Regions from separate parts of the Streptomyces sp. NPDC089915 genome, predicted to be linked through region 2. Evidence: riboswitches for the same ligand, from Rfam matches in the RefSeq annotation. Region 2 holds a riboswitch; the other holds the start of a gene.
The links. A riboswitch is a leader RNA that binds a small molecule or an ion and turns the genes downstream of it on or off. The one in region 2 is predicted to bind ZMP and ZTP.
Positions count from the first base shown of each region.

Region 1: another riboswitch for ZMP and ZTP. It lies ahead of glyA (serine hydroxymethyltransferase); the one in region 2 lies ahead of AB0O29_RS08770 (bifunctional 5,10-methylenetetrahydrofolate dehydrogenase/5,10-methenyltetrahydrofolate cyclohydrolase).

Region 1 is NZ_JBFBGN010000087.1:1,749-6,336, reverse strand. It holds gene trpS (tryptophan--tRNA ligase) at 44-1,057, opposite strand; gene glyA (serine hydroxymethyltransferase) at 1,158-2,426, opposite strand; ZMP/ZTP riboswitch at 2,462-2,552, opposite strand; gene rocD (ornithine--oxo-acid transaminase) at 2,669-3,874, shown strand; gene AB0O29_RS23750 (glutathionylspermidine synthase family protein) at 3,912-4,588, opposite strand, start outside.
Region 2 is NZ_JBFBGN010000019.1:6,529-11,116, forward strand. It holds gene AB0O29_RS08760 (RNA polymerase sigma factor) at 1-711, opposite strand, end outside; gene AB0O29_RS08765 (methyltransferase domain-containing protein) at 959-1,720, opposite strand; ZMP/ZTP riboswitch at 1,791-1,890, shown strand; gene AB0O29_RS08770 (bifunctional 5,10-methylenetetrahydrofolate dehydrogenase/5,10-methenyltetrahydrofolate cyclohydrolase) at 1,965-2,810, shown strand; gene AB0O29_RS08775 (MAB_1171c family putative transporter) at 2,846-4,057, opposite strand; gene AB0O29_RS08780 (pyridine nucleotide-disulfide oxidoreductase) at 4,054-4,588, opposite strand, start outside.

The DNA of each region.
Region 1 (4,588 bases), on a different contig from region 2:
GTGTGGCGGCAGCACCCCCTCGGCCGCCAGGGGCCTCGGTCGGTCAGTGCTTGGCGGGCACGAACCCGATGCGCTCGTAGGCCTGCGCCAGGGTCTCGGCGGCGACCGCCCGGGCCTTCTCCGCGCCCTTGGCCAGCACGGCGTCCAGGGTCTCCGGGTCGTCCAGGAACTCCTGCGTGCGCTGCTTGAAGGGTGTGACGAAGTCGACCATCACTCCGGCGAGGTCGGTCTTGAGCGCGCCGTACCCCTTGCCCTCGTACGCCGCCTCCAGGGCGGGGATCGACTCGCCCGTGAGGGTGGAGTAGATCGTGAGCAGGTTGCTGACGCCGGGCTTGTTCTCGACGTCGAAGCGGATCTCGGCCTCGGTGTCGGTGACCGCGCTCTTGATCTTCTTCTCGGTGGCCTTCGGCTCGTCGAGGAGGCTGATCAGGCCCTTCGGGGAGGAGGCGGACTTCGACATCTTGATCGAGGGGTCCTGGAGGTCGTAGATCTTCGCGACCTCCTTGACGATGTGCGCGGCGGGGAGGGTGAAGGTCTGGCCGTAGCGGTGGTTGAACCGCTCGGCGAGGTCGCGGGTCAGCTCCACGTGCTGGCGCTGGTCCTCGCCGACGGGGACGGCGTTCGCCTGGTAGAGCAGGATGTCGGCGACCTGGAGGATCGGGTAGGTGAACAGGCCGACGCTGGCGCTGTTGACCCCGCCCTTGGCGGACTTGTCCTTGAACTGGGTCATCCGGCTGGCCTCGCCGAAGCCTGTGATGCAGTTCATCACCCAGGCGAGCTGGGCGTGCTCCGGGACGTGGCTCTGGATGAAGAGCGTGCAGCGCTCGGGGTCCAGGCCGGCGGCGAGGAGCTGCGCGGCGGAGAGGCGGGTGTTCGCGCGGAGGTCCTTCGGATCCTGCGGCATGGTGATCGCGTGCAGGTCGACGACCATGTAGAACGCGTCGTGCGTCTCCTGCAGGGCGACGTACTGGCGGATCGCTCCGAGGTAGTTCCCGAGGTGGAACGAGCCGGAGGTGGGCTGGATGCCGGAGAGCGCGCGAGGACGGTCAGAAGCCATGCCGCCATTCTCTCAGGTACCGGCCCCCCGGGGGCCCCGCCCCCGGCCCCCCGCGCCTCGATCGCTGGCGGGGCTGTGGACAGCCCCGCCGGCGATGGAACTACGCGACCGGGAGGCCCGGGGCCGGGAACGCCGCCAGGAGGTCGGCCACCTCGGCGCGGATCGCGGCCAGGGCCTGCTCGTCACCCTTGGCGGCGGCGTCCACCGCGCGGGAGATCCAGTCGGCGACCGCCGGCATGTGGTCCGCGGTCAGGCCGCGGGAGGTCAGCGACGGCGTACCGATCCGGATGCCCGACGGGTCGAACGGCTTGCGCGGGTCGAACGGCACCGTGTTGTAGTTGACGACGATGCCCGCGCGGTCCAGCGCCTTCGCCGCGATCTTCCCCGCCACCCCCCGCGAGGTCAGGTCCATCAGGATCAGGTGGTTGTCCGTGCCGCCCGAGACGAGGTCGAAGCCGCGCTCCAGCAGCGCCGCCGCCAGCGCCTTCGCGTTGGCGACGACCGCGTGCGCGTACGCCGTGAAGGACGGCTGGGCCGCCTCGTGCAGGGCGACGGCGATGCCCGCCGTCGTCTGGTTGTGGGGGCCGCCCTGGAGGCCGGGGAAGACCGCCTTGTCGATGGCCTTCGCGTGCTCCTCCCTGCACATCAGCATCGCGCCGCGCGGACCGCGCAGGGTCTTGTGGGTGGTCGTGGAGACCACGTCCGCGTACGGGACCGGCGAGGGGTGGGCCCCGCCCGCGATCAGGCCCGCGATGTGCGCCACGTCCGCGACGAGGATCGAACCGGCCTCCCGCGCGATCGACGCGAACGCCTCGAAGTCGATCGTGCGGGGCAGCGCCGTGCCGCCGCAGAAGAGGATCTTCGGGCGCTCCGCCAGCGCGAGCTCGCGCACCGCGTCGTAGTCGATCAGGCCGTCCTCGGCCCGCACCCCGTACTGGACGCCCCGGAACCAGGAGCCCGTCGCCGAGACGCCCCAGCCGTGCGTCAGGTGCCCGCCCATCGGCAGGGCCATGCCCATCACGGTGTCGCCGGGCTTCGCGAAGGCCAGGTAGACGGCCAGGTTGGCCGGGGAGCCGGAGTACGGCTGGACGTTCGCGTGGTCCACCCCGAACAGGCCCTTGGCCCGCTCGATCGCGAGGGCCTCGACGCGGTCGATGTTCTGCTGGCCCTCGTAGTAGCGGCGGCCCGGGTAGCCCTCGCTGTACTTGTTCTGCAGGACCGTCCCGGAGGCCTCCAGGACGGCGGCGGAGACGTAGTTCTCGCTGGGGATCAGGCGCAGCGTCTCGGCCTGGAGGGTCTCCTCGGCGGAGACGAGCGCGGCGAGGTCGGGGTCGGTGGCGAACAGGGCGGGCTGGCGGTGCGCGGTCATCGCGGCTCCTCCGGGGTCGATGTCAGGTCTCGTCCCCGCGAGGCCCAGGCGAGCGGCCCTGTGTGCGGTAGTGCGCGCACGACTCCCCCGGAGTTGGTTCTCCGTACGCCAGTCGCCGTGCGTACCGAACACCTTAGCGGGCGCGGCACCCGGGAGGTTTCCGCGTCCACGATCCGAGCGACGATACAAAGGACGCCACCCATGTCACCCGCGTCACCAGCAGACGGACGATCGGAGACCCCGTGTCGAGAACAGCTGATGCCATCCGCTCCGCCGACGAGCACAGCGCGCACAACTACCACCCCCTCCCGGTCGTCGTGGCCTCGGCGGAGGGCGCGTGGATGACCGACGTGGAGGGGCGGCGCTACCTCGACATGCTCGCCGGGTACTCGGCGCTCAACTTCGGCCACGGCAACCGGCGTCTGATCGACGCGGCCAAGGCCCAGCTGGAGCGGGTCACCCTCACCTCCCGCGCCTTCCACCACGACCGCTTCGCCGAGTTCTGCACCGAACTCGCCGCGCTCTGCGGCAAGGAGGCGGTGCTGCCCATGAACACGGGCGCGGAGGCCGTGGAGACGGCGGTGAAGACGGCCCGCAAGTGGGGGTACGAGGTCAAGGGCGTCCCGGACGGACAGGCCAAGATCGTGGTCGCGGCCGGCAACTTCCACGGGCGGACGACGACCATCGTCAGCTTCTCCACCGACCACGACGCCCGCGACCACTTCGGCCCCTACACCCCGGGCTTCGAGATCGTCCCGTACGGGGACCTCACCGCGCTCTCCCAGGCCGTCACCGCCAACACCGTCGCCGTCCTGCTGGAGCCGATCCAGGGCGAGGCGGGCGTGCTGGTCCCGCCGCCCGGGTACCTGGCGGGCGTACGGGAGCTGACGCGCGAGCGGAACGTGCTGTTCATGGCGGACGAGATCCAGTCGGGCCTGGGCCGCACCGGGAAGACCTTCGCGTGTGAGCACGAGGGCGTCGTCCCGGACGTGTACGTCCTGGGGAAGGCGCTCGGCGGCGGTGTGGTGCCGGTCTCCGCCGTCGTCGCCGACCGCGACGTCCTCGGGGTGTTCCGGCCCGGGGAGCACGGCTCCACCTTCGGCGGGAACCCCCTGGCCTGCGCCGTCGCGCTGGAGGTGATCGCGATGCTGCGCACCGGCGAGTACCAGCAGCGGGCCACCGAGCTCGGCGACCACCTGCACCGGGAACTGAACCTGCTGGCCGGGTCCGGCGCGGTGACGGCGGTACGCGGGCGCGGGCTGTGGGCGGGCGTCGACATCGACCCGGCGCGCGGCACGGGCCGGGAGATCTCCGAGCGGCTGATGGGGCGCGGGGTCCTGGTGAAGGACACGCACGGGTCGACGATCCGGATCGCGCCGCCGCTGGTGATCTCCAAGGAGGACCTGGACTGGGGTCTGGAGCAGCTGCGGGCGGTCCTCGCCGGCTGACGGGGTCGGGGGTGCCCGGCCGGGCACCCCCTGGCGGTCAGAGGATGACGTGCGGCAGGAAGCGGGCGTACTCGTCGGTGACCGGGCCCGCCGACTCGCGGATGCCGAGTCCGGCCGCCTCCTCCTCGACCACCCAGGCGCCCAGGACCACGCGGTTGCCGTCGAAGTCGGGCAGCGGGGCCAGCGCCTGGAAGACGTACGTCTCCTCCTCGGCCGGTACGAAGGGCTCCCCGCCCGGCTCGTGGAGGGTGACGCCGGCGCCCTCGCGGCCCAGCAGGGGCTTGGCGGCGTACCCGCCGGTCTCGGCGAGCTCGCGGGGCCCGTCGAGGTAGGCGGGCAGCAGGTTCGGGTGCTCGGGGAAGAGCTCCCAGAGGATCGCCAGCAGCGCCTTGTTGGCCAGCAGCATCTTCCACAGCGGCTCGATCCAGGCGGTGGTGCCGGTCCCGCCGCCGTGGTCGTAGGTGCCGAGGACGTGCGGGCCGAACTCGTCGTCGACGAGCCACTCCCACGGGTAGAGCTTGAAGCAGCCGCGGATGAAGCGGAGCTTCTCGTCCACGAAGCGGCCGGAGAGGGCGTCCCAGCCGATGGTCTCCACGGACAGGGCGTGCGTCTCCAGCCCGGCCTGCTCGGCGGTCTCCTGGAGGTAGGCGACCGTCATCAGGTCCTCACCGAGCTCGTCCGTCTCGGAGTGGGCGAAGTGCAGCGGTCCGGGCG
Region 2 (4,588 bases):
TCCGATGAGCTTGAGGTAGTCCTTGACCGGGTCGGCGGTGGCGCCGGCCACCATGACGGTCTGCGCCGGGGCGTCGTCCTCGTCGTCGTCCGACAGCACGAAGCCCTGGCCGCCGGCCTTGGGCGCCTCCTCCTCGGGCTCCTCGGCGAGGTCCTCGACCGCCCAGTCCTCGCCCTCGACGGCCGGGTTCTCGGCGTCGTCGGCGTCCTTGGCGGTGGTCTTCTTCGCGGCGGTCTTCTTGGTGGCCGTGGCCTTCTTGGCCGCGGTCTTCTTGACCGTGCGCTTCTTGGGCTCGGCGCCGGCCTCGGCCGACACCTCCTCCGCGGCGGCGGCCGACGGAGCGGATATCGCCGCGGCGGTGGCCGGGGCGGCGGCCGAAGCCTTGCGCGCGCCGATGGGGCGCGGCGCGGCGGCCGCCTTCTTCGTCACGGTGCGGGCCGGGGCGGCGGCTGCCTTGCGGGGCTTCTTGGCAGCGGTCTTCGTGGCGGGGGCGGCGCTGACGTGGAGGGCGACACCCTCCTCGTCCAGGACCTGGTTCAGGCTGCGCAGGACCCGCTTCCACTGGTCCACCGGGATGCGGCCGGCCTCGAAGGCCCGGCGCACATCGTCACCGTTGATGTGACCCTGCTCGCGGCCGCGCTCGACGAGCGCGACGAGGGCCTCCGATTCGGCGATCTCCGGAGGGAACGTACGGGACGGGCTGAGCGACACAAGGAGCCTCTCGTTGCGAACAGATAGGGGGTGGGCGGGAATCATCGCGCGGACTCGGGAAACAGTCCCCAGGGGGGCTGTATTCCGGGGCCGCGCGAGGACACCTGTCGGTTCATCGCCTGCCCGAGTCGATTCGTTACGCGCTGAATTGAGTGACCTGCGCCACGCTGTGTCCGGGCAACCGATCCGGCGGGGCCGCGTCCGTGCCGGAACCGTGCCGGATCCGTCCCGTACGCCCCTCCCCGCGTCAGCCCGGTTTGCGGGCTTCGATGAGGAATCGGGCGGTATGCGCGACGAACGGACCGTCGCGCTCGATCCGTTCGTGGAGCTCGCGCAGCCGGTCCCGGTACTGCCCGACCGTGAAACCGGGCACCATCCAGATCACCTTCCTCAAGAAGTAGATCACGGCTCCGATGTCGTGGAACTCCGTACGCAGCCGCTCGGAGCGCAGGTCGACCACCTCCAGGCCCGCCTTCCGGGCGTCGGCCACCGCGTCGTCGGGGTGCCGGGAGCGGCGGACCTCCTCCGGCTGCGGGCCCAGGAAGTACTCGACGAGCTCGAAGACGCTCGCCGGTCCGACCTGCTGCGAGAAGTACGTGCCGCCCGGGGTCAGCACCCGGGCGATCTCCTCCCACCAGATGGTCACGGGGTGCCGGCTGGCCACCAGCTCGAAGGCGCGGTCGCCGAAGGGCAGCGGAGGCTCGTCGGCGTCGGCGACCACCACGGCGCCCAGCGGGTGCAGCAGCCGGGTCGCCTTCTCGACGTTCGGCGGCCAGGACTCCGTCGCCGCCGTCAGCCGCGGCAGCGGGCCCGCTCCCGCCAGGACCTCGCCGCCGCCCGTCTGGATGTCCAGGGCCGAGCCGGCCCGGGCCAGACGCTCGCCCAGCAGCCGCTGGTACCCCCAGGAGGGGCGCTGCTCGGTGGCCCGGCCGTCGAGCCAGGAGAAGTCCCAGCCGTCCACCGAGACGGATTCGGCCTCGGCGACGAGATGGTCGAAAGTGCGCGTCATGTCTCGATCGTCCCAGGCCGGGCTCCGGTCATCCACCGGATAACCGGGCCGGACCGGTCGACTACAGTGGGAGCCGGGCCGTGACTGGCGTTCGGGTGGATCACCACCGGGGAGCGGCCCGGCGTACGCACCTCCCCGTACGCCGTCTGCCGCGCGCCTGGGCGATCCGTGATCCGCGATCCGCGATCCGCAGCGACGTTCAGGAGACCCCGTGACGACCGCCCCCACCGCCACCGCCCAGCTCATGGACGGCACCGCCCTGGCCCGCCGCATCTCCGAGGAGACCGCCTCCCTCGCGGCGAAGATCACCGAGCGCACCGGCACCGCGCCCTGCCTGGCCACCGTCCTGGTCGGCGAGGACCCCGCCTCCGTCACGTACGTGCGCATGAAGCAGAACCGCTGCGCCAAGGCGGGCATCACCTCCCGCCACGTGGAGCTCCCCGCAGAGACCACCACCGAGGAGCTCGTCGCCACGATCACGGCCCTCTCCGAGGACCCGGAGATCAGCGGCATCCTGCTCCAGCACCCGGTCCCGCACCACATCGACGAGCGGGCCGCCTTCGAGGCCATCGCCCCCGGCAAGGACGTCGACGGGGTCACCATGCACTCCTTCGCCGCCATGGGCTTCGGCCTGCCGGGCTTCGTCTCCTGCACCCCCGGCGGCATCATGCGCCTGCTCGCCGAGTACGAGGTGGACCTCACCGGCAAGCACGCCGTCGTGGTCGGCCGCAGCGCGATCCTGGGCAAGCCCGCCGGGATGCTGCTGCTGGAGCAGAACGCCACCGTCACCTACTGCCACTCCCGCACCAAGGACCTCTCCTCGATCGTCCGCCAGGCGGACGTGCTGGTCGCCGCCGTCGGCAAGGCCGAGTTCATCCGGGGCGAGGACATCAAGGAGGGCGCGGTCGTCCTGGACGCCGGCTACAACGAGGGCAACGTCGGCGACGTCCACTTCGAGTCGGCCGCCGCCCGCGCCTCCCTGATCACCCCGGTGCCCGGCGGCGTCGGCCCGATGACCATCGCGGTCCTGCTGGAGCAGACCGTGCACGCCGCGGCCGCCCAGGCCGGCCTGTCCCTCGCGGACCTCTGAGCCGACCCCCTTCCCGCACGGCGAGCGCCCCGGCCCTACGGCCCGGGGCGCTCGCCGCTTCCCGGGGCCGGTACGAGGCTCCCCCGGCGGGCGGCCGCCACGACGGGGGAGGCGCGGAACGCGCGGGCGAGGGCGGCCAGCGGGCGGCCGGCCAGCGCGTCGGCGGCGGCCGGGTCGGCCGGACCGGCCCCGGCCCCTCCCGCCCGTTCGGCGGCCGCCCGCTCCCGGCAGGCGGCGGCGAGCATCGCCGCGTCCGCCACCAGCGCCGCCTCCGCCGCGTCCAGCCCCTGGCGCCGCGCCGCAGCGAGGGCCGCCCGGCGCACGGGCGGATCGCACCAGCCGGCCAGGGCCAGCAGCCCGTCGGCGATCACCGACTCGCGGTGCACCAGCCGGATCCCCGGAGGCGACCACCAGGTCAGCGGCACCGTCGTCACACTGCGGGACGCGAACCCGCGCAGCGCCTTCCACAGCGGCCGCAGCCGCCGGTACTGGCTCAGGTCCCGCCAGACCGGGGACCCGCCGACCACCGGCACCACGAACCCGCACCCCACCAGCAGCGCCGCCGCCGACGCCAGCGGCGGGGCCACGTACGTGGACAGGCCGTCCCAGTCGCGGCCCGCCCAGCGGGCACCGACCGCCGCCCACTTCGCGACGAGGTACCCGAGGTCCAGCACCCCGCCGGACATGATCAGCGCCAGCCCCGTGCGCAGCGGCCGCAGCGCGGGGTCCACGCGCAGCATCCACTTCAGCGACAGCAGGCTCAGCGCGGTGCTGCCGACCGTGTGCGCCAGCAGGTAGCAGACGATCATCTCGCGGATCCACGGCGTGTTCGCGTAGTACGTGTCCAGGTCCCGCAGCCGCTCCACCGGCGCGTCCCCCAGCGCGAACAGCACCGCGATCGCCGCGGTCACCGCGGCGAAGGCCCCCACCGTCAGCCGGGTCGCCCGCCGCAGACTCGCCGCCGGACCCCCCGACCAGTGCAGGATCAGCACCACCGAGGCCCCCGAGAAGGCGGTCAGCACCCCGTACACGAGCGGGGCGGCGAAGTTGACGACGCCGGTGAGCCCGTTGACCGCCGCCAGCGACGGCGGCGCCGCGAGGAAGGTCAGCAGGCAGCCCACCCCCAGCAGCGCGCACACCGCCCGGATGATCGGCTGGTCCCAGCTCCGGCGCATGGCCGGAGCCTTGATCAGCAGGGCCAGCGCCATCACCGAGCCGGCCAGGTACAGGACCAGCCCGTACCTCACAGGGAGAGGCCGGCCGGCCCGCCGCCCCGGGCGCGGCCGTCGGCCCCGGTCCGGCGGACGGGGCGGACGGCGCCGCCCGCCGCCCCGTCGAGTCCGGCGACCGTCCGCTCGGCGGCCGTCAGCGGCGGGGCCTTCAGGGCGGCCCGCTCGGAGGACCGCAGCACCCGCCACAGCACCTCCGGGCGCAGCCAGGCGGTGGGCGGGCTGGTCATCGTGATGACCTCGAAGAAGGCGGCCGTGAGGGGCTCCTCGACGGTGGCCCCGGCCATCAGCCGGCCGACGTACGCGTCCAGCAGCCCCGACCCCCGCTTGGGCCGCATGCCGGTGGCACCGGGGTAGAGGATGTCCTGCGAGGTCGCCAGTCTCCACGCGGCGGCCACCTGCGGGGCGAGGGCGCGCTGCGCCGCGTTGCCGAAACCGGGCCGCGACAGTCCCCCGGCGCGCAGCAGGGCGCGGACGGCGAGCAGCCCCTTGGCGGCGACGGACATGCCCTGGCCGTAGAGCGGGTTGAAGGTCGCGACGGAGTCCCCG